DNA from 4 places in the Desulfofundulus luciae genome. Region 3 is predicted to be linked to each of the others. Evidence: riboswitches for the same ligand, from Rfam matches in the RefSeq annotation. Region 3 holds a riboswitch; each other region holds the start of a gene.

Region 1 (5,730 bases), on a different contig from region 3:
CAACAAGTTGCCGCTAACAGATGCGTTGCCGCTTAAGTTAGGGGAATTTCCGGCACAAAGGGCGTTCTGCAGCACGGGGGCAGCCGTGCGCTGGACACGCACTTTGAGTGCCTTGCGGGCGTTACCCGCCCGCCCCTCGGCCAGGATCTCTCTGGTGGTGGCATCCACCGGGCTCACGGTAATTTTTGAGATCTGCCCGTTCCCCAGCACGATTGGCGTGGACGGCGGCCCGGCATCAAAATTCCCGGCCAGGCGGGCGACCATTACTTCCACCCCCGCCTCGGCCAGGTAGAGGGCCCGGGTCATGGCCACCTCGCTGGCGGACATTCTTTTGTCCACCGTGACTAGCTGGACCAGGGAGCCGGCAAAGACCAGGAGCAGGAGGGTGAGCAGGAGCACTGTGACCAGGGCCGCGCCTTTTTGTGCTCCTGTGCGCATATTTTTCCAGAAAGCAGGGAGCCTCCGGCATAGCTGCCCGCTCTTGAATTTTCCCTTTTGCCCGCCGGTCAATGCAGGTCGCCCTCCCAAATCACTTCCATACAGAACATATGTTCCGGGAAAATCAATTTTGCTCGCGTATCATCCGCACGGTCACGCGTGAAGTTAAAACAAAACCGTTGGTGCCGGTGAGCTTTATCTCCACCGTGGCCGGCAAGCCGGTAACTCCCTGGAATGATACCGCCTGAACCCGCCCGGCCACGGGATTGTCCCCCTCCCAGATAATTTTATTACTGCTGGTGGCCCGCTTGATCTCGCCGCCGTAAAGATAATACTTGATGTATTTTGCGTTGTCCGGGCTCTTAAAAATGATGTATGATTGGGGATTTATTTCGTCCACCCCTGCACTGACCCTCAGTTCCCGGGTCAGCCGGTCCATGGCCAGCCGCAGGTTCTGCTGCACGTCAACCTGCTCGTCGCCCTTTTTCCAGTTGAGCATGGTGCTGTCGACGACGAAATAGGCCGCCCCCAGGATTAAAGAGAGAAGGACGGCCGTCACCAGGACCTCGATCAGCGTCAGGCCCCGGCAACCCAGGGCCAGCCCTGGCAGCCACGCCCGCCATCCGGTAACCGGTTTCCCTTCAGTACCGGCTTTCCCGTGCCGGGATCTTTCAGCGACTCCCGCCCTGAAAGCTACAATTGCCTGCCGCCTGCACGCGCTCGCCCGGTTCACCATTATTATCGCCACCTGTATCCATCATCCCCTGCGCTTTAGCGTCACCAGCTCCAGCTGCCGCTCCTGCCCCTGGTGCCGGTAGTGGACGGTGACCCGCACCTGGACCAGCCGATCATCCGGCTGATAGGTATCTACCGAATATGTGTAAGCATAACCGGACGCGCCGGGAAAGGACCGCGGTTCATCCTGCCTTTCGCCGCCGGCAAGGGAGCTGGCCAGCAGTTCCTCCATCACGGCCTGGGCGGCGTTTACGGCCACCGTATCCTCCCAGGCTGCCTGAGCAGCCATCTTGCCTGAGACCAGCAGATTTACGGCGGTGGCCGCCACCAGCACCAAAATGGCGGCGGCCACCAGGACCTCGATCAGGGTAAAGGCGCGGTCATGTCTGGAAAACGGACGCATAATCATAACCATTCCTCGTCTGCATGAAGCATTGCAGCGGACTTAAAGGTTCGATGACCACCAGAAGCTCCACCAGGGTGAAGCCGCGATTGTTGCGGCGCAGGTCCGGCAAACCGAACATTAATGGCTCACATCCTCTCCCGGGAAAAAGAGGATCCGGTTCACTACCTCATCCCCGCCTGAACAGGGCACACGGGTTCCGGCCCTGCCGGCGCTGGGGGGCGCCGGCAGGATCATAGGGGCATTAAAGCATTAAACTTGTAAAGTTACTGCACTTGCCCATCAGCTGAAATCAAAATATTTACATCGCCTGTTGTAGTAGAACCAAAATTATATCTAACAATTCCTTGTGACCCATTTTCCGTTCCATCTAAGTCAGCATCGATCCGCTTTGCTGCGCTTAAAGGAACACTACTGATTGTCAGATATCGCTCAGTTGTACTTGTATTGCCGTCAAAGTCTACACCGTTATCTTTATTGTACACATACGTTTGACCCCACGGGTTCTTGCTCGGCCAGCGCTCCAGGTAGGGACCATTCCAGCCAGTTTTGCCATCGGATTGCACAAACCCTGTGTTATCTGCTCCGTCATTTGGCCACTCGCCGGTGTCGGTATAGTAATTCAATGCCGCCGCTTTAATTGCCTTATAATCCGCCTCGGCTGCCGCTACCTTGCCCTTTTCAATGGCCTTGAAGGCGTTGGGAGCGATGATGGCGGCTAAAATGCCGATGATGGCGATGACCACCAGAAGCTCCACCAGGGTGAAGCCGCGGTTGTCCTTAAGTTTTTTGCGCATAGTTTTTCCCTCCCTAAAAGCAGTGTCTTAATAAAACAAGAAACAAGGGTTGTTAATTAAATAATTGACCTGGAAACGGTGCCTAAACGGCCGGTTAGAGTATGTATGTAAGAACACCTTTGAAACCACCGCCCTACTTCCCCAGCCCCTGCATCATGCTGGTAAACATGGGCAGGAGCACCGAAAGGACGATGAACCCCACTATGCCGCCCAGGAAGACAATCAGCACCGGCTCCAGCACGCTGGAGAGGCGGCCCACGGTGATGTTCACTTCCTGGTCGTAAAAGGCGCCGATGCGGACCAGCAGCGCGTCCAGGCTGCCGGTTTCTTCCCCCACGGCAATCATGCGGATGACCAGCGGGGGGAAGATGCCGCTCTCTTCCAGGGGACCGGCCAGGCCCTGCCCCTCCCGCACGCTCTCCTGCGCCCTGGCCACGCCGCCCGCCACCACCTGGTTGCCGGCGGTTTTCTTTACCACTTCCAGGGCCTGGATGATGGGCACCCCGCCTTTGAGCATGGCGGCCAGGGTACGGGCGAAGCGGGCAATGATTATTTTTTTCAGCACCGGCCCGAATACGGGCATTTTCAGGACCAGGCGGTCCCAGATCTCCCGGCCCCGGGGCGAGGCCCGCAGGCGCTGAAAGCCGAAAGCCGCCGCCAGCGGAAACAGCGGGAGAAGGTACCAGTAGCGCCCCACCAGGCGGCTGGCTCCCATCACCACCCGGGTGGGCAGGGGCAGGGGCACACCCAGGTTCTGGATGGTGTTGATGATGGGGGGCAGTACGAAAGTGAGCACGAAGGTGAGGATGACCACGGCAAAGCCCAGTACCATGGTGGGGTAGGTGAGGGCCGACTTCACCTTTTCCCTCACCTCGTGTTCCCTTTCAAAATGGCCGGCCAGGCTCTCCAGCACCTCGTCTAGCACACCACCCACTTCCCCGGCCTCCACCATGCTGATGAAGATCTCGGGGAAGACCAACGGGTAGGCGCCGAAGGATTCGGCTAGAGAGTGTCCCTGCTCCAGGCGGCCGGTCACCCCGCGCACCACCTCTTTGAGCACCCGGCCCTCCACCTGCAGCTCCAGGATGCGCATGGCACCCACCAGGGGCACGCCGGCGCTGACCAGGGTGGAGAGCTCGCGGCAGAAGAGGGCCAGCTCCCTCAGCCTGACCCCACGCCGGAATGAAGGCAGCCGCAAAGTCAGGCTGACGCCCCCCCGCACGGCCCGGATCTGCACGGGGATGAGCTGCTGGCCCTGCAGTATCCTGGCCGCCTCCCTCGGACCGCCAGCTTCCAGCCGGCCGGAAACCACCCTGCCGGTTAAATCCCGGGCCCGATAGGCATAGACGGGCAAAGCTCCCCTCACCACCTCCCGGAAATAAAAATCCAGGCGACGCGCCTGGAAGTACGTGCCGGAAAGTTCGGCAGCCCGGCTGCCCTGGCGGCTCGCACCGCTTTAGGCCCGCGGCTTTGCGCCCCTGCCTTTCGGCAGGTTTGCCTCTTTTCGCTTTGCCGCACTCTTCCTAAAACTTATCTTAGCGGGAGCCGCTCTGCCAGTCAATAACCAGCTTGTTGTTTTAAATCATTTTTAACAAATTTTCGGCATCGGCCGCCCGGGCCAGGGCCTCTTCCCTGCCGATCACCCCTGTACGGACGAGGTTTCTTAAAGCCATATCCAGGGTCTGCATGCCGTACCTGGCCCCGGTCTGCAGGTGGGAGATAATCTGGTGGGTCTTCCCCTCCCTGATGAGGTTGCGGATGGCCGGCGTGGCCACCAGGATTTCCAGTGCCGCCACCCGGCCGGGGCGGTCCCTGCGGGGCAGCAACTGCTGGGCAATCACTCCTTCCAGGGCGTTGGCCAGCTGCAGCCGGACCTGTTGCTGCTGGTGGGGCGGGAAAACGTCGATGATGCGGTCGATGGTCTGGGCCGCGCTGGTGGTGTGCAGGGTGGCCAGCACCAGGTGACCGGTTTCGGCGGCGGTGATGGCCGTGGCAATGGTTTCCAGGTCCCGCATCTCCCCCACCAGGATGACGTCGGGGTCTTCCCGCAGGGCCGCGCGCAGGGCGGCAGCAAAAGAAAGGGAGTCCCGGCCGATTTCCCGCTGGTTGACCAGGCTCTTCTTGTGCCGGTGGACGTACTCGATGGGGTCTTCCAGGGTGATGATGTGCAGGCGGCTTTCGCTGTTGATGAGGTCGATCATGGCCGCCAGGGTGGTGGACTTGCCGCTGCCCGTGGGCCCGGTAACCAGCACCAGGCCCCGGGGCCGCCTGGCCAGGTGGGCCACCACCTCGGGCAGGCCCAGTTCATCGAAGGTGGGGATGCGCTCCGGGATGAGGCGGATGGCCAGGGCCACCGTGCCGCGCTGCTTGAAGGCGTTCACGCGGAAGCGGCCCACTCCCGGGATGGCGTAAGACAGGTCGCTTTCGCCCACCTGCATGAACTGCTGGAACCGGTCCCCGGGGATCAGCTGGCGGGCCAGGGCCTCGGTATCCCCGGCGGTGAGGACGGGCAGATCCTCCACCCACGGCACGGCCCGGGCGTCCAGCTCGTCGGCGGCAAAAAGCTTCCCGTGAACCCGAAAGACGGGCGGGCGGCCCACAGTAAGGTGGACATCGGAAGCTTTCAGCTCGAAGGCTAGCTTTAAAAGTTCATCGGCATGCATTCCGCCGCAACACCTTCCTTTTCCGTCACCACTCGTTATAGGCCACGCGCATCACTTCCGCTATGGAGGTGATCCCCTGCCGGGCCTTGTCTATTCCATCTTCTTTCAGGGTAACCATTCCCTCGGCCACCGCCTTTTCTTTGATCACATCGGCAGAAGCTTTTTTATTTACCAGCTCCCTGATGGCCCGGGTCACGGGCAGCACCTCCTGGATGCTCGTCCGCCCCCGGTAACCGGTGTGGTTGCAGTGGTGGCAGCCGGCGGCCCGGTAAAGGGTCACCGGATCATCGGGCGGCAGGCCCATAAAAATCCTCTCCGGCGCGTCTTCCGGGAGCTGGTAGGGCTCCCTGCAGCGGGGACAGAGCAGGCGCACCAGCCGCTGGGAAACCACGCCCACCACCGAGGAGGCCACCAGGAAGGGCTCCACCCCCATATCGATAAGGCGGGTCAGGGCACCCGCGGCGTCGTTGGTGTGCAGGCTGCTGAGCACCAGGTGGCCGGTGGTGGCCGCCCTCACCGCGATCTGGGCCGTCTCCCCGTCCCTTATTTCGCCCACCATGATGATGTCCGGGTCCTGGCGGAGGATGGAGCGCAGGCCGGCGGCAAAGGTAAGCCCGGCTTTCACGTTGATCTGGGTCTGGTTGATCCCCCGCAGAAGGTACTCCACCGGGTCCCCTATGGTCACAATATTGCG
Region 2 (5,730 bases), on a different contig from region 3:
TCTCCAGCGGGACGGCGGCCCTGCACGCGGCCTGCTTTGCCGCCGGTGTGGGCAGGGGTGACGAAGTGATCACCAGCCCCATCACCTTCGTGGCCAGCGCCAGCTGCGCCCTCTACCTGGGGGCGAAACCCGTGTTTGCGGACATAGATCCGCGCACATATAATATCGACCCGGTGGAAATAGAAAAAAAGATCACCCCGCAAACAAAGGCGATCATTCCCGTACATTTCACCGGACAGCCCTGTGATCTGGATGCCATTCACGCCCTGGCTGAAAAGCACAATCTCGTGGTCATCGAAGATGCCGCCCACGCCCTGGGGGCGGAATATAAAGGGCAGCCCATCGGCTGCTTGAGCGATATGACCGTCTTCAGCTTCCACCCGGTGAAACACATCACCACCGGGGAAGGGGGAATGGTGACCACCAATTCCGGCGAACTGTACCAGTGGTTGCTGCTTTTCCGCAACCACGGGATCACCCGGGACCGGGAATTGATGGTGGAGGATCAGGGCCCCTGGTACTACGAAATGCTGGACGTTGGTTTCAACTACCGCCTCACGGATATCCAGGCCGCCCTGGGTTTGAGCCAGCTGCGCAAGCTGGATCGTTTCCTGGAGCGGCGGCGCCAGATCGCCCGTATGTATAACGAAGCCTTTGCCGGCCTGCCCGAAGTGGAAATCCCGTACCAGGCGCCATATGGCCGTTCGTCCTGGCACCTTTACGTGCTGGCTTTAAAACTGGAGCATCTAAAATTCGACCGGCGCCAGGTCTTCGAAGCCCTGCGGGCGGAAAACATCGGGGTAAACGTGCATTATATCCCCGTGTACCGCCATCCCTACTACCGCTGGCTGGGGGACCCGGACAGCTGCAGCCTTTCCGGGTTTTACTGTTTCCACGCGGAAGAGCTGTACGAGCGGATTATCACCCTGCCCCTTTATCCGGCCATGAGTGACGGGGATGTACGGGACGTGATCGCGGCGGTACGCAGGGTTATAGCCTGGGCACGAAGGTGAAAGGGAACTTCCTCCTTCTTCGACTTTATTCGACACTTTTCTCCGGTTTTACTCCGTGTCTTGCTTTGAAAAACTCAAGTTTTTGTTATTTTTTTGTGTTTTTTTCTTCTCTATAGAAGGAATTTGGGAGAACGTGTCAAATAATTTACCACTTAGTTACCAAAGTCAACCTGCTTTCAAAAGAAAATAACCTGACCTTTAGCACATTGTCCAGGGGCAAACTTCACCGAAAGGGAGGGGCGCAAAGCCACGGGCCTAAAGCGGACTCTCGCTAAGGCAGCCGGGTTGCGACAATGCTTCCCGACCTCCGGGTCGGTTTTTTGTTAACAATAATTTACATAGGTGGTACATTGCGGGGAGCGGCCCCCGAAGAAGATCACGGCAGCCGGGAGGTGGTTTTTTTGGATCTTTTCGCCAGTCCCATTCTGGTGGCGCTGCAAAAGCAGCTGGATGCAGCGGCACTAACCCAAAGGGTAATTGCCCATAACGTGGCCAATGTGAATACGCCGGGATTTAAAAAATCTTCCGTCAGCTTTACGGAGGAACTGCGGCGGGCGCTGGGGGAGGACGTCCTGCCGCTGGTTACCAGTGACCCCAGGCATATCGGGGCTCCGGTCCCGCTGGCCCGGGTGGAACCCACGGTGGTGAAGGAGGAGGGCACCACCATGGGTTACAACGGCAATAACGTGGACATTGATCAGGAAATGGTAAACCTGGCCGCCAATACCCTGACGTACCAGGCCGCCGCCCGGGCGCTGGGCGACCGCCTGTCCCTGTTAACCTATGTCATCCGGGGGAGGTAACAGGCGATGCCTCTATTAGATGTATTCGGCATTAGTGCCTCAGGCTTAACAGCATCGAGGCTGTGGCTGGATATTACGGCCAACAATATTGCCAACCTGCAAACGGCGGGCAGGCCCAACGACCCCCTGAACCCGGCCTACCGCCGGAAAGTTCCCGTCTTTGCCGAGAAACTGCGCCAGGCCCTGGACTCCCCGCCCGGCCAACCCTCCTTCAACGCCGCCGGCGTGAGCGTGGCGGCAGTAGTGGAGGATCCTTCCCCGCCCCGGCTTGTTTACGAGCCCTCCCACCCCCTGGCCGACCCCAATACGGGATACGTGGCCTATCCCAACATCAATATTGCCAACGAGATGGTCAGCATGATTGCAGCCACCCGGGCCTACGAGGCCAACGTCACGGTTTTGAACGCAGCCAAGGATATGGCCCTGAGGGCTCTGGAAATAGGCAGGGGCTAATTATTCATATTGCTGACGAAAGGGGCACTCATAGATGCAAATTTTACCCGTCTCCCCCTTAACCCTGGCACCCACGGTAAGTCAGCCCGCAAAACCGGACGCTGCTGCCGGCGCCCCCGGTTTCGGCCGGATGCTTGAACGGGCCCTGGAAGAGGTGAATAACGCCCAGGTGCGGGCCGACCGGGTGGGCCTCGACTTCCTTACCGGCCGGGTGCAGGAACTGCATCAGGTGACCATTGCCATGGAAGAAGCCCGGATCATGATGTCCCTGGCTGTGGAGGTGCGCAATAAAATAGTAGAAGCCTACCAGGAAATTTCGCGCATGCAGGTTTAAGGAGCTGTTGTAATTGATGGACCCCAAACAGATCCTGCTCCCCATCAAGGAGCGGTGGCAGGCGCTGCCCCGGTCCCGGCAGGTCCTTTTCGCTGCCGCTGCGGCGGGACTGCTGGCAACCGTAATTTACCTGGCCGTTATTATCTCCCAACCTGCATACGCTCCCCTCTTCACCGGTTTGGAGCCCAAACAGGCGGGCAAAATCGCCGAAGAACTGAAAAACATGAAAATACCTTACCGGCTGGAAGACGAGGGTAAAACCATCGCCGTGCCGGAGGGGCAGGTGTACAGCACCAGAATTCAACTGGCCAGCAAGGGGGTGCTGGCCGATTCGGGGGCCGGGTGGGAGCTCTTCGACCAGCAAAAGTTCGGTGTCACCGATTTTGAGCAGCAGGTCAACTACCAGCGGGCGCTGCAGGAGGAACTGCGCCGCACCATCACCAGCCTGGAGGAGGTGGAACAGGCCCGGGTGCATCTGGTGCTGCCCCGGGAAAGCCTCTTCCTGGACAACCAGGTGGAACCTTCTGCTTCGATAGCCTTAAAACTCAAGGGTGAATTGAAGCCCGAACAGGTAAAGGGCATTATGGATCTGGTGGTGGGCAGCGTCCAGGGAATGAAGCCGGAAAACGTACACATCATTGACATGGAGGGCAACGTCTTAAGCGACAACCTGGCCCTGGCCGACGAGCGGGCCAAGCTGGCCCGCCTGTCCATGGATCAATACCAGGTGCGCCGGCAGTATGAAAAGGAACTGGAGACCCGCATTCAGCAGATGCTGACCAAAATCCTGGGACCGAACAAAGCGGTGGCCATGGTTACGGCCGACCTGGATTTTGACCAGCGCCAGACCACCACCACCACCGTCCAGCCGGGACAAACTCTGAGCCAGCAAACCATTACCGAAAGCGGCTCGGGCACGGGTGCAGGTGGGGTACCGGGACCTCCAAGCTCTCAACCACCAGGAAATACCATTCCCGCACTGACAGGCGGCAATTCCCAGTACCAGAAGCAGCAGACCATCACCAACTATCAACTGGGCAGCCAGCAGCAAACCCTGGTCGCCGCGCCGGGAACCCTGCGCCGGCTCTCGGTAGCCGTAGTTTTAAACGGCAACTACAGCGCACCCCAGTTGCAGCAGATCCAGGATATGGTTTCGGCAGCGGTGGGCCTGCAGCAAAACCGGGGGGATCAGATTAACGTTTCGGCCATGCCCTTTGATACCTCTTACCTGGACCAGCTTCAGCGGGAAATGGCACAACCCCCCACCATGCTGGCCGGTCTGAAAAAATACTGGCCCGTGGCGGTGGGAGCAGCCGGGTTGTTAATGAGCCTGCTCCTGTTGATCCTGTTCATCCGCCGGCGGAGGCGCCGGGCATATGAACTGGAAGCTGTGGAAGAGGTGCCGAAAACTCCGGTAGTAACCGGGCATGTGCCCGCACCTGAAGAAACGCCCGCACAGCCCAGCAGGACCAAGCAGATCAGGGACATAGCCCGGGAAAAGCCGGCTCAAGTGGCCGAGATTTTAAAAGTGTGGCTCAAGGAGTAGATGCACCGTGGTTGGCAAGCTGACCGGCTTACAAAAGGCAGCCATCGTCCTGATCGCCCTGGGTGCGGATCTGTCCGCCAGGGTATTGAAACATTTTCCCGATGATGAAATAGAAATGCTTACCCAGCAAATCTCCATGCTGGAAAGCGTGCCCAAAGAAGTCCAGCAGGCGGTGCTGGAAGAGTTTCTGGAGTTGAACAAAGCCCGGGAATACCTGATGCACGGCGGTTACAAGTATGCCCGGGAAGTACTGGAAAAAGCCGTGGGTCCCCAGCGGGCGGAGGAAATCCTTAACAAAGTGTCGGTAGCCATTCAGAAAGTTCCTTTCAGCAACCTGCGCCGGACCGACCCCAAACATTTGCTCAACTTCATCCGGGATGAACACCCTCAGACCATCGCCCTGATCATCACCCACCTGGTGCCGGAGCAGGCGGCACTGATCCTTTCCTCCCTGCCTCCGGAAAAGCAGAGCGATATCGCCCGGAGGATAGCGGTCATCGACCGCACACCCCCGGAGGTAGTAAAAGAAGTAGAAAAAGTTCTGGAAAGAAAGCTCTCGATGGTGGTTCAACAGGACCAGACGGTGGGTGGGGTAAAAACTCTGGTCAACATTTTAAACCGGGTGGACCGCAGCACCGAAAAAACCATCCTGGAAGAACTGGAGGTTTCCGACCCCGACCTGGCCGACGAGGTGCGCAAGATGATGTTTGTTTTCGAGGATATCGTCAAGCTTCACGATACGGCCATCCAGCGGGTTCTGCGGGAAGTGGATACCAAAGATCTGGCCAGGGCCATGCGGGGGGCCAACGAGGAAGTCAACGAGCGTATCTTCAAGAACATGTCCCGCCGGGCGGCCGATATGCTGCGGGAGGAAATCCAGTTCATGGGGCCGGTGCGCCTGCGGGATGTGGAAGAAGCCCAGCAGCGCATAGTGCAGATTATCCGCCGCCTGGACGAAACGGGCGAAATTATCATCGCACGGGGTGGAGAGGATGCGATCATCATTTAGGATCATCCGGGGGAGCGTATCCTGCGATGAGGACCCCGTCTTTATAGCTCTCCGATACGATTTTCCCGTACTGCCTTTAAACCGGGACGAACACCACGAGGGCAGCGGGAACAGCCGGGGGGAAATGGTTTCTCCGGATGAAACCCGGGCAAAAAGCGAAGAAATCCTGGCTGCGGCTCAAAGGGAAGCCGCAGCCATCCTGGAAAAGGCACGGCACGAAGCGGAGGCGCTGGCCCGGGAAACGGCCGCCAGGGCCCGGGAAGAAGGGCTGCAGGAAGGGTGGGAGGAAGGCTACCGGGAAGGTTACCGCAAGGCCGTGGAAGATGCCGCGGCCGAGGCCCGGGCCTTGAGGGAAGAAGCCCGCCGGGTACTGCAGCAGGCCGAAGAAATCCGCCGCTCAACCCTGGAAGCTCTGGAGGGAGAAGTGGTGGCCCTGGCCAGGGAAATGGCGGAAAAAATTGTGGCCGCCCAGTTGACCATCGATCCCGCCATAGTGCTGAATATAGTGCGGGAAGCCCTGGAAGCGGCCCGGATACGGGGGCAGGTGGTTATTTATGTAAACCCGGAACAGA
Region 3 (5,730 bases):
CTGCTCAAGCACCGGATCTGGGTCTTGCAGCAGGAGAGGATAGATCCCACGTGTTCGGGTTTGAACATGGGTTCCAGAAATAAATTGAAAGGGATTAAAACCTTCGCACGGCGGTGTAGTTTAGAGAAGTGGGGGAGCGCGAGGGGGCAGTAATCCCACACCTAATTCATTGAGGGATACACGGACCCCCTCACCCTGTAGAAGCTTTTGCCTCGTTGCCGGACCGCCAGCAGGTTGTAAAGCTTGCCGTGCGTGCCGTGTACCGCCGTATCTCATGGGGAAGGTGGTACACGGAAACCTTCGCGGTACATAATATGGCCGCAGCTCCTGGAGTTTAATCGCCCCTGAATGCTCCCCCAATTCATTAGGGGGAGGAGGTCACGAAAAAACTTTTTCCAGGTTCAATAGCAACCAGAGCCGATTGCCTTTGTTAATGACGGCCTTTATGTATCTAGCCTCGTCACCTGCAAGCGGGGTCTCCAGCTCCTCCTCGCTGTAAACCCCGACTTCATTGACTCTGCCCACTATTAATCCGGCTTTTCTGTCTCCATGTTCAGCAACAATAATGCGCATGTCTTGTTCCTGATCACTTAGAGGCAAGTCAAGCAGGCGGCTTAAGTTGATTACGGGTAGGATGCTTCCGCGCAGGTTAATTATTCCCTCCATGTGTGCCGGCGCACCGGGCAATTTGGAAACTTTAGCTAGGCGTATAATTTCCCTTGTCTCTTTAATCGGTAAGCCATATTCCTGACCACCCAGCTCAAATATGACCAACTGTTGTTCAGATGACATTCTGAAGCTGCTCCTTCCCTTTTTTAGAGTCCTTCTCTTTTTAACCTTTGGCTATTTCGGCAATCTCTTTTTTCAACGCCACGAAGCAACGTAGCAGTTCCAGGGATGCCTGTGCCAATTCTTCGGCTGCTTCTGCCCGGGCTTCTCTCACCAGAGCAGCGCCGACAGTATGAACCAGGCGGTGAGGCTCGTCTATAACCCGCCAGGCAGGCAAGTGGCCGAACTGGCTGCCGCCCTCACCTATATACCAGCGCCCAAAGGCGCATTCGGTATGGTCGGATAATTTTTCACCTGTTCCAACTTTGGCCACTACAGTGTTAATGAACCGGGCATGGTCGAAAAGCCTGGCTGCCAGGATATGAACCGGCGTATCCTCAGTTATCTCGACCAGGAGTTCTTCCAGAACCGGCAGGGTGGCTTCACGGATGTGACTGGCATTGGCTGTACAAGAGTCACCGAAGGCTGTTATTTGGGCAAGCCGCTGGGACGACTGGGCAAGATCCGTTGTCGTAGTGGCAACCTGATTCATGACCCGGGTTATTTCGTCGAGGGCGCTGGTTGCAAGTTCCACCTGCTTCATGCTTTCGTCTATGCTTTGTACCACAGAGGTAACCTGCCTGGAATAAACCTCAAAGGAATCCGTTACCTCTTTGCTGCTGCGGTCGGCTGACTCTGATAATTGACCCACTTCTGCAGTTAATTCTTTCACAGTCCCTACCGCATCCTTCGTTTTTCCCGCGAGCTTCCTTACTTCTTCAGCTACTACGGCAAAACCACGCCCGTGTTCGCCAGCCCGGGCAGCTTCTATAGCAGCGTTCAGTGCCAGGAGGTTGGTCTGTTCTGCAATCTCCGCAACTTCTTCGCCAATCTGGTTGACCTGATTAAAACGCTGGCTTACTTCATTCAGCTGGTCTCTCATGTACTGTATACCGGTAGCCACAACTTTTAAAAGCCTGTCCATCTCCGCCATCGCCGAGCGATTGGCCTCTGCCAGCTGTTTCATTTGGTGATGAGCGGCAGCCGATTCTTCCACGGAAGCATTGACTTCCTCGATAGTGGCAGAGAGTTCTTGGGAACCCGATGCCTGAACCTCCGCCTCGCGGGCCGCTTCATCTGCCTTCAAGCGGCTCCACAGGGCCAGGAGATCTGTGTGTGCCATAATGAAACGACCTACGCTAAGCCCAAAAAGCAAATCACCCGAATTGAAGGTATTGGATGTACCCGGCTCACTTTTCTTTCTGAAGAACAGCAACTTAACCCCACCCTTTCCTTTTCGTGAACGTTTAAATTTTGGAATAAAAATTAGTCGTAAATTCTCGTTCGTAGAGGCTCAAATCAGTTTCTCCCCGTCCTATCAAGCGACTAAAAACTTCCACCAAAAGTGGATCAAACTGCCCTCCGGCACAGCAGTGCATTTCCTTCAGAGCCTCTTCCCGGGATAATGGAAAAGGTCGGTAGATCCTCTCCGTGGTCATGGCGTCGAAGCTGTCGGCAACGGCTAAAATGCGCGCCCCCAGTGGTATATCTTGAGCTGCAAGTCCAGCGGGATAGCCCGTTCCATCGTATCTTTCGTGGTGGTGTAGGACCATTAGACTAATTTCTTTCATACCGGGAATGGTTGAGAGAATTTCATAACTGAAAACCGGGTGCCTTTTTATCTCCTCCCATTCCTCGGCAGTCAACTTGCTCCGCTTAAACAGTATAAAGTCGGGGATGCCTATTTTGCCTATGTCGTGCAGAAGGCCAGCTAAGTAGACGCGCTTCTGGTATTTTTCGTCCAGTCCCAACTCCCTGGCCAGCAAGAGCGCATAAAAGGCCACTCGTTGAGAATGCAGGTAGGCCGACTTAAATCGAGATTCCTGCACCCGAACCAGTACCCGAGCAGCGTAAATAAGTGTGGACCTCATGGAAACACCTCTACCAAATGGTATTAAAAAATCATAAGGAAAGTTTCTTATTAGGAATGATGGTGGCGGGTACAAGGGTGGGGAGCATAAAAAGGGGAACCCAAAAGGAGGGAACCAGAGAAGGGGAACCCCAAAAGAGATGTTTATAGGGCTAATAAATAAGGCCAGATGTAGACAGATTATCCCCCCCCCCCCCCGAACTTGCGTTCTATAAGGGATTCTTTCATACTTGCTCAAACCTCCGCCTTTTACGTTATTCCAAATTAAGAAAGCCGCAGGGAGACAAGTATACGCTTTCCTGCGGCTACCTTTCTCCCTTGCAACCCAGCCGTCATAGTTCCCCGTGGCAACCCTTTGGGGAACCTTAGACCTGTGGCTTTGCGCCCCCGGCTTTCGCCGGGTTTGCCCTCCAGGATTCGGATCGAACAAAATAGCTTTTTAACTTTTCGGCCCCACTATTCTATTTCGACGTAATTTTAGCTTACTTGACGTAAGATCGTGAAATCAGGTTCTTTCTCGAATGCCTCCAGAAGCGGAACGCACCGCTCCGAGTGCTCCCTGTATTCCCGCAGGCTTTCCTCGACTTCCCGCCTACGGGTCAGGATATCTTCGCCCAAATACCCGTAGAAGGTCATCTCCTACTACAATCTTTTCTTTGTGGCGAATCACCAACCAGATTTTATTTCCCGCCCACAGTCCCAGAACGAAAAATCCCGCCGCGCGTGACAAATGGGCGGGTACCAGGCTTCCAAGTATCAGAACCAAAGCGACAGTGGGTAGCATCGCGGAAATACGCACCAATTCTCCCTCCCAGGGTGAAGTCGATGTCGAACGCGATTTTTGGTTTTATCCTGGGCGTCTTCGCTTCTCTCATTGCAAATCTGACCTAGGAATACGCCAAAAAAAGCAGGCTGAAGTGGAAACGTTTTCTCACCCAATTTTGCCGTACCTCCCCACCCCCTGCAGGCTTCCTCACCGCAGGAAAGACTATCGTTCCCTAGGTAGTCTGCGCCTACGGCCCATACAGCAGGGAAAACATCAAGATCTACTACAACCCGCATCCGGTGAAAAAACCGCCCGAAATCAGGGCGCTGTACGAGCAAAAAATCAAAGAAATCAAGCGCCGCGAAGCGAAAGGCGAACCCGTGCCGTTCAACGAACTCGGGTACCAGTTGGAAAAGTTTTTCGTTGGGCACAGGACCGGCCCGCACGAAGAACCTTCCCTGCACCTTTCGTTCCGGCCCACCGACTATTTCATGATGCTGGTCACAGACAACATGCTGGACGAGCCAATTGTGGTCGACAACGTGAAAACTACTCTCAGGAAGCTACGCCGAAAGAGTCGACCTGATGTACAGTCCCGTACCCGAATTCGCCACCCATTTCGGAGTGGGAATCATGGTGGTGACGGCAGACGGCAAGATCATTTTCTGCGAGCGGGGGCCTACTGCTGTCGACGCCTTCGTTTTCTTCCCTTCCGTGGCTGAAGGTTCCAGCAGGCCGGTGGACGCCGGGCCGAACGGCGGGCCGGATCCCTACAGGACGGCAGTGAGAGGGCTTGCGGAAGAGCTGGACCTGGAAATTTCGCCCGACCATGTGAAGTCCCTGTCTTTCGGAGCCAACGCCGTCCTCTGCGAATATGCCTTATGCGGGGTGGTATATGTGGAACAGACCGAAGAAGAGATATTATCACCCCGTCGGCTTCAATACACAGCTCCGGCGCCACTTCTTTCCCTCCGGGAGCTTCGCCATCTTCAAAAACTGCTGCTCTTTTTTCCTGGCCTTCGCGTTGGAGAACTTCGCCTACTTCCTGGGTGGCCTGCCAGATGGTCATGGGACTTACCCCGGGAACAAGGTAGCTCAAAATCTCCGCGGCCCGATCAAAGGGAAGCTCAGTGCTTAGTTTGACAGCCAGTTCTTTTAGGCGGGGGGTAATCCTGGCCCGCTCCGGCCAGCCCAGTAGCTCATCTAAAAAGAAGCTGGTTTCCCCGGTTTTTTTGTTTTTGTACAGGCGCCTTTTGTAGGGAAATTCCCCAAAGGTGCTGATGGCTGTTTTATCCCGAAACCCAACCACCCTCCAGGTGCTCCGGTCACGTTCATTCATCAGGCGGGTATCGAGCTGTTCCAGTGCCCAGGTGAATATTTGGTTGCAGACCTTCTGACAAAGCTCATGGATACCTTTTTCAAGTTCATAGAAGTCCTTGCACCTACCAAGTAATTCAATCAGACCCTTAACGAAAAGAAGGACTGCACCCACTATTTGGCGAATGTTTAGCATGAGACCTCACACTCCTTTAGCTTGATTTTTGGTGTTTTTTGGGCGCGTGAGGTCTCATTTCTTTTTCAGGGGGCTGATCCCCTTCTGGTGCCTACTGAAATTTTACACGGCCATTGACGAACTGGGAGATTTGGAACGCCTGGTCCTGGTTCTCGAATATCTACCCGACGAGGAACTCATGCAAAAGCTGGAGCGAGAACGCGGGCACGGCCGGAACGATTACCCGGTACGGGCGGTCTGGAACTCAATCCTGGCCGGGGTCGTATTTCAGCACACCTCTGTTGAGAGCCTGCGGCGGGAACTTAAGCGGAATGCCCAGTTGCGGGAACTATGTGGATTTGATCCGGTTCTGGGGGAGGATGCCGTTCCACCTTCTTATGTGTACAGCCGCATCCTGGTGAAGCTGATGCTTCACGCCGGTGAAGTGGAAAAAATATTTACGCGGCTGGTGGATGAAATAAGTACGCTGTTGCCGGATTTCGGGCGGGTGCTGGCCCTGGACAGTAAAGCTATTCACAGTCTGGCCCGGGGCAAAAAGCGGGATGAAGAAGAAAAGGTCCCGAAGCCTGATGGGCGCCGCGACACCGATGCCGACTTTGGCAAGAAAACGTACCGTGGGCGCAGAAAAGACGGTACCCTGTGGGAAAAAGTAGTTTCCTGGTTTGGCTACAAGCTTCATCTCATAGTTGATGCTGTATATGAGCTACCCGTAGGCTTTACGGTGACAAGAGCATCAGCCAGTGACGTGAAAGA
Region 4 (5,730 bases), on a different contig from region 3:
GGTGGCGGAAAAGCCGGAAAAGGAAAAGGATACCGGCATGGGCGGCGGAATGCCTCCGATGTAATTTAGCCGGGCTAAGTCCCCGTGGAGTTCCGCGGGGACTTAATTTATGCCAGCCGTGAATAAAAAGCAGGTTTTTCGAAAGGGGTTGAGGTCTTGCCCGTCTTTAATGATATAACGGAATTGATTGGTGGTACCCCCATGCTCCGCCTGCAAAAGATTGCTTCCGGTCTGCCTGCCGTTGTTCTGGCCAAGCTGGAGTATTTTAATCCCGGTGGCAGCGTTAAAGACCGGATTGCTTACAACATGATCCGTGAGGCGGAGGAAAAAGGGTTAATCAACAAGGACACCCTGATCATCGAGCCTACCAGCGGAAATACCGGCATTGGCCTGGCCATGGTTTGCGCGGCCCGGGGTTACCGGCTGGTGCTGACCATGCCTGAAACCATGAGTGTGGAACGACGCAGGCTTCTCAGCGCCTACGGGGCGGAAGTGGTCCTTACCCCCGGGAACGAGGGCATGGCCGGGGCCGTACGCAAGGCCCGGGAACTGGCGGCCTCCCATCCCAATGCCTTTATGCCGCAACAATTTGCCAACCCGGCCAACCCGGCCGCCCACCGGGCTACAACCGCCGAGGAAATCTGGCGGGATACCGGCGGGGAAGTGGATTTCTTTGTGGCCGGTGTTGGTACTGGAGGTACCATTACCGGGGTGACCTCCGTTCTGAAAGCCCGCCGTCCCTCCCTGAAGGCGGTGGCGGTGGAACCGGCCGCCTCACCGGTGCTTTCCGGCGGGAAGCCCGGTCCGCATAAAATTCAGGGCATCGGTGCGGGTTTTGTGCCGGAAGTAATAGATATGGCTTTGCTGGACGAGATCATAAAGGTGGCCGATGAAGATGCGCTGGACACCGCCCGTCGCCTGGCCCGGGAGGAGGGCCTGCTGGTGGGTATTTCTGCGGGGGCGGCCGTCTGGGCGGCTTTACAGGTGGCCGGCCGGCCGGAAAACCGGGGTAAGACCGTGGTGGTTTTGCTCCCGGACACCGGGGAGCGTTATTTGTCTACGGGGTTGTTTGTATAAGCTCACCCGTGTGAAAACCAGGGGGTAATTCCGGCCGTAAAAGCCGGGCTGTCAACCCAGTGGGGCGACTGGTATTTTGGCAGCAGTTGTCCTGGGTAAAGCTTCCGGATGTGACCGGTGGAAGTTCACTTGCCTGGCAGGAATCTCTGCTCGATTGGTAGAAGTATGAAGAGTAGTCCTGGTTGTTTAAAGTAGGAGACTTGATGAATGAGCATGCCTCAAAAAGCACCAGAATATTGCTCCCTTGAAGAGGGGTCGGGGTTATTAACCGCCGGCCTGGAGCGTCCTTTTATCAATCCCTACCTGGCCATCCTGGTGGGAGTGGTGGGAGCCGCCTTTTCTTCCATCTTTACCAAGCTGGCCATGGCCCCACCCCTGGTCATTGCCTTCTACCGGTTGGGGTTTGCCGTGCTCATGATTGCTCCCATTGCCCTGACCAGGGGACGGGAAGAACTGCGCTCCATGGGCCGGTGGGACATAATGCTGGCCTGTCTTTCCGGCGTGCTGCTGGCATTGCATTTCACTGCCTGGATTACTTCCCTTGAGTACACATCTATTGCCAGTTCCACCGTGCTGGTCACCATGCAACCCTTATTTGTGGTTTTAGGCGGCTACCTGATCTTTAAAGAAAAAATCGCCCGCACGGGGCTTGTGGGGGCAGCCCTGGCTTTAACCGGCAGCACTATTGTGGGTGTGGGTGATTTTCAGATCGGCGGGCAGGCTTTTTTGGGAGACATCCTGGCTTTTGCCGGGGCTATTTTTATTGCCGGCTATGTATTGATCGGGCGCGGCTTGCGGCACCGCCTGTCACTATTCCCGTACATTTTTGTTGTTTACGGGGTCAGTACCGTGACTTTGTTCCTGGGTGCGCTGCTGGCCGGCTTGTCCTTTTTTCCTTACCCGCCTTCCACATGGCTGTGGTTTTTCCTCCTGGCCCTGGTGCCCACCATTTTCGGGCATACCATTTTCAACTGGGCCCTGCGTTATGTCAAGGCTGCCGTGGTCTCAGTGAGCATACTCGGCGAGCCGGTGGGGGCAACCATTCTGGCTTATATTATTTTTCACCAGGTGCCTTCACCCTTACAGCTTGCGGGCGGGGCGATTATTATCACGGGCCTGTCCATTTTTATCCGGGCGGCAGCGGAAAAATAGCTTGTTCCATTTTGCGGCTGTGGGGGGGCGTTCTGTGAATGGGTTTCATTTATTATCCACCAGAGCGGGCTGGGTTGGTACTGCCTGGGGTAGGCAGGGGCTGCTGGTCCTGACATTTCCCCGGCCCAGCCGGGAGGAAGCCCTGGCTGCTCTGATGGATGAAGTAATACCCGCAGAAGTCAATCAAGGAAGTGGGCCTGCATTAAAAAGGTGGCCCGTGGCTTTTCTGGAAGAAAGGCTGAACCAATACTTCCAGGGCCGGCCGGTTTCCTTTACGGATATTCCCGTGGATCTTTCCTGGTGCACCCCTTTTGTGGCCCGGGTGCTGGATTTTGTACGGCACATCGGGTACGGTGAATTATGGTCGTACCAGCAGGTGGCGGCAGCCGTCGGCAGCCCCCGGGCCGCCCGGGCCGTGGGCGGGGCTTTGGGGACCAACCGGGTTCCACTGGTTATTCCCTGCCACCGGGTAATCCGCCGGGATGGATCGCCCGGCGGTTTTGGCGGCGGCCTGCCTCTAAAACTGCAGCTATTGCAACTCGAAGGCGTGCGACCCGGCCCCACCGGGCGATACCAATTGACAAATGACTCTGTTTGCGTTAATATAAGTAATGCGCCGGGTAGTCAAATGAGATAACAGAAAAGTGCTGGTGTGGCTCAGGGGTAGAGCAGCGCACTCGTAATGCGCAGGTCGTCGGTTCGAATCCGACCACCAGCTCCAAAAAGCTAGACGCCGCAAGGGTTTGCGGCGTTTATTGTTTATTATATTACATTGTCTTGCTTCTTTCAGAAGGGAAAATAAAAATGGATATCGTATATTAACTTTTGGGTGCAGGTATCTTGTCCGCAGACATGGCTTTGGTACCGGTGGTTATGAATTTTGTCTACAAGGATTATTCCTCTCTGCTCCTTCTGGTTGCTGGCGGAGCACGTCATGTCCGTTCTTATCCACACGGGCCTGTTTTTGTATTTTCTCTCATCATATTTCCCATACCTAACAGTTCTTCAGGGGCTGAATTTTTCGCTGGTGGAAAATTTTCTGTGTTCTGGCGGTGTTGAATCAGCCTTTTAACTGTTAAATTAAAAACTTTATTGTCTTTATTGTGTTAAAGGCAAACCACTCGAAAGGGTGGGGCGCAAAGCCATGGGTCTGCAGCCCTAAAGGGTATGACTGCCAGGCTGCCGCGATAAAGGTATTGATTGTTTTCTTTTTAATGGTGTTTTGTTGCGGCAGCCTGGTCAGGCTGCCGTTCCTGCTTATAAAAAAGTATGTTTACCCATTTGGGGTATAGAGGTCGACTCTAACAGAGCCAATGGCTGGGACATTTGCTGGCAGTATTGTGGCAATTGAAAGGGCATGGGGCCGGGAGGGGCTGAAAGGCAGAAGGGTGGTGAAAAAATGCAACGGTGTCTTGAATGCGCAAAGAAAGAACCGGACCGTCCTTGTGTGGAGTGCCAGTATTTTGTCCAGCTAAGCCCCCTTCGGCGGGTGCCTTCGCCGCCTGTCCGGGTGTTACTGGAAGATGAGCATGGCAGGCAGTATCCGGCTCACATCCTGGTGTTAAATACCACGGAGTTTGGGCTGGAAACGGAAGCTCCTGTTCCGGGGCGGTATGTAATCAGGCTGCAGGAAAACTTGTGGGTCGAGGTGGCCGGGGTACCGTTCAAAGGGAAAAATAACGTCCACGTTTTTGATATCCTGTGTGTCCACCGGAAGCAGGGGACTGCCCGTCGTCTTAGCAGGGAGGAGTATCAGTTGCTGGCCGGAAGCGCCGGCGAGCTAATACAGGAGATTTCCCGGCACTTGCCGGAGCACCTTCAGGACCTGGTCAGGGAGAAACTGCTGGCTGAGGTGGAGAAATCCGAACTAATTAACGCTCTCAGGGTGGGGAAGGTGATGAAATATGAAGGAGGGCGCTTCCGCTACCTTTCAGGCCAGGCTGACCTGGACCTGCCTATGGAAGAAGCGGAAAAACTGATGCGCCAGGCTATCCGCCAGGCCGAACACCGCCGCGAGGTGATCATTAGCGCTGACGGGCAAAAGGTGTTTGACCTTCACGGCGTGCCCTTCGACCACAGGAGCGGTGGACTGCTGGCCTTTGACATCACCGAGGTGATTGAAAAGGAGAGAAAGATGCACCAGCAGGAGATGCAGGCTTACCGGGAGGCCATAGCGGCGGTAACGGGGGGCCGGTTATACCTGGTGAATAGTGGAGAAATGGAAAAAGTGATCTCAGAAGGGACGGAACTGGCCAGGGGTGAGGTCCGGCAGACCCATGACATTCCGGAAGCCCGCCGGGCAATGCGGGAAGCCTTGCCTGTTCTCGACAGCCGCAGGCAGCACGCGATTGCCTTGTGCTTGACAGAGGCGCTGGCCAATGCTCTCAAACATGCAGGGGGCGGTTGCTGGCAAGCCAGGCAGTCAGGGGACACCGTCAGGATTATCGTTCAGGACCGGGGTCCGGGAATCAAAACCAGCGAATTGGCCCGGGCAACGTGATGCAACATTATTCAACCAAGAATTCCCTGGGGTGTGGATTTACCCTGATGCTCTACTATGCGGACCACCTCTACCTTAATACAGGACCGTCAGGTACCGCCCTGGCCCTGGACTTCGGCATTAAAACCGGACAAGACCAATGAAAGAGGGGGTGATTTTGTTGCTGAAAGTAGATGTTTACGTTGACCGGGGGGTGTGCCGGCTGGTGCTGAACGGTGAATTGGACGTGGAAACGGTAGCGCAGTTGCAAGAAGTTGTTGGGAAAGTGGGAGAACACACGCTGGAAGTTGACCTGTCGGGCGTTTCTTTCGTTGATTCCACCGGTTTGAAAAGTTTGCTGGACATTAGCAACGACTGGCGGCAAAAAGGGGGCCAGATGCTGATTTTGAGGCCGCAACCTGATGTGGCGGAGGTGATGCGGCTGGTAGGGTTGGACAGGCTCCTGGCGCAAAACACCGCTCCGGGCGGAGAAGAGAGGTAGGAGCAGGATGGGAGAAGTGATTACAGTGAATGGAAAAATACTAAGAGCTTACGGGTTGGAAGTTAGTGGGTGTAGCCTGCCTGCCGAACAGGTCGGGGGGGATTTTTTTGAGTTTATTTCCTGCGACGAGAGAACCGTGTTTGCCGTCATCGGAGACGTAATGGGTAAAGGATTCCATGCGGCCCGGCTGATGGAAACAATCCGCCATATGCTCCGGGAGTGTATCAGGATTAATCCCCATCCTCTGGAGGTGGTGCGCCGGTTAAACAGGGTGGGAGGGGATGAACTGCGGAAATGCGGGGCTTTTGCCACCCTATGCCTGCTGTGTTACGACGGGATAGCTGGACGCCTCTCCTGTGTCAATGCAGGGCACCACCCTCCCCTCCTTCTATCTGACGGCAAGGTGAAAGTGGCCCGGTGCCGGGGAGTCGCCCTGGGCCTGCTGGAAGATTACCTCGGGTCAGGGGTGGAGGAATTTTTTCTTGCCGACGGAGATGCGGTGGTGCTGTATACCGATGGA

The links. A riboswitch is a leader RNA that binds a small molecule or an ion and turns the genes downstream of it on or off. The one in region 3 is predicted to bind cyclic di-GMP.
Region 1: linked by a shared signal. The riboswitch ahead of J2Z49_RS07975 (type II secretion system F family protein) and the one ahead of J2Z49_RS09400 (HD-GYP domain-containing protein) in region 3 are both predicted to bind cyclic di-GMP.
Region 2: linked by a shared signal. The riboswitch ahead of flgB (flagellar basal body rod protein FlgB) and the one ahead of J2Z49_RS09400 (HD-GYP domain-containing protein) in region 3 are both predicted to bind cyclic di-GMP.
Region 4: linked by a shared signal. The riboswitch ahead of J2Z49_RS05725 (ATP-binding protein) and the one ahead of J2Z49_RS09400 (HD-GYP domain-containing protein) in region 3 are both predicted to bind cyclic di-GMP.

The regions. Positions count from the first base shown of each region.
Region 1 is NZ_JAUSUX010000011.1:12,741-18,470, reverse strand. Features, by position in the region: gene J2Z49_RS08000 (PilX N-terminal domain-containing pilus assembly protein) at 1-438, opposite strand, end outside; gene J2Z49_RS07995 (PilW family protein) at 563-1,174, opposite strand; gene J2Z49_RS07990 (prepilin-type N-terminal cleavage/methylation domain-containing protein) at 1,196-1,582, opposite strand; gene J2Z49_RS07985 (type II secretion system protein) at 1,554-1,697, opposite strand; gene J2Z49_RS07980 (prepilin-type N-terminal cleavage/methylation domain-containing protein) at 1,843-2,373, opposite strand; gene J2Z49_RS07975 (type II secretion system F family protein) at 2,507-3,739, opposite strand; cyclic di-GMP riboswitch class I at 3,794-3,882, opposite strand; gene J2Z49_RS07970 (type IV pilus twitching motility protein PilT) at 3,951-5,036, opposite strand; gene J2Z49_RS07965 (GspE/PulE family protein) at 5,062-5,730, opposite strand, start outside.
Region 2 is NZ_JAUSUX010000004.1:37,803-43,532, reverse strand. Features, by position in the region: gene pseC (UDP-4-amino-4,6-dideoxy-N-acetyl-beta-L-altrosamine transaminase) at 1-1,013, shown strand, start outside; cyclic di-GMP riboswitch class I at 1,219-1,306, shown strand; gene flgB (flagellar basal body rod protein FlgB) at 1,334-1,816, shown strand; gene flgC (flagellar basal body rod protein FlgC) at 1,823-2,269, shown strand; gene fliE (flagellar hook-basal body complex protein FliE) at 2,304-2,603, shown strand; gene fliF (flagellar basal-body MS-ring/collar protein FliF) at 2,620-4,149, shown strand; gene fliG (flagellar motor switch protein FliG) at 4,157-5,158, shown strand; gene J2Z49_RS03425 (FliH/SctL family protein) at 5,142-5,730, shown strand, end outside.
Region 3 is NZ_JAUSUX010000014.1:16,498-22,227, reverse strand. Features, by position in the region: gene J2Z49_RS09415 (ASCH domain-containing protein) at 1-12, opposite strand, end outside; gene J2Z49_RS09410 (chemotaxis protein CheW) at 379-792, opposite strand; gene J2Z49_RS09405 (methyl-accepting chemotaxis protein) at 833-2,044, opposite strand; gene J2Z49_RS09400 (HD-GYP domain-containing protein) at 2,076-2,699, opposite strand; cyclic di-GMP riboswitch class I at 3,015-3,116, opposite strand; partial or broken gene J2Z49_RS09395 (UPF0236 family transposase-like protein) at 4,372-4,977, opposite strand; gene J2Z49_RS09390 (transposase) at 5,009-5,730, shown strand, end outside.
Region 4 is NZ_JAUSUX010000007.1:38,445-44,174, reverse strand. Features, by position in the region: gene groL (chaperonin GroEL) at 1-64, shown strand, start outside; gene cysK (cysteine synthase A) at 157-1,077, shown strand; gene J2Z49_RS05740 (DMT family transporter) at 1,291-2,229, shown strand; gene J2Z49_RS05735 (methylated-DNA--[protein]-cysteine S-methyltransferase) at 2,264-2,866, shown strand; tRNA gene J2Z49_RS05730 (tRNA-Thr) at 2,876-2,950, shown strand; cyclic di-GMP riboswitch class I at 3,331-3,416, shown strand; gene J2Z49_RS05725 (ATP-binding protein) at 3,740-4,729, shown strand; gene J2Z49_RS05720 (STAS domain-containing protein) at 4,890-5,210, shown strand; gene J2Z49_RS05715 (PP2C family protein-serine/threonine phosphatase) at 5,218-5,730, shown strand, end outside.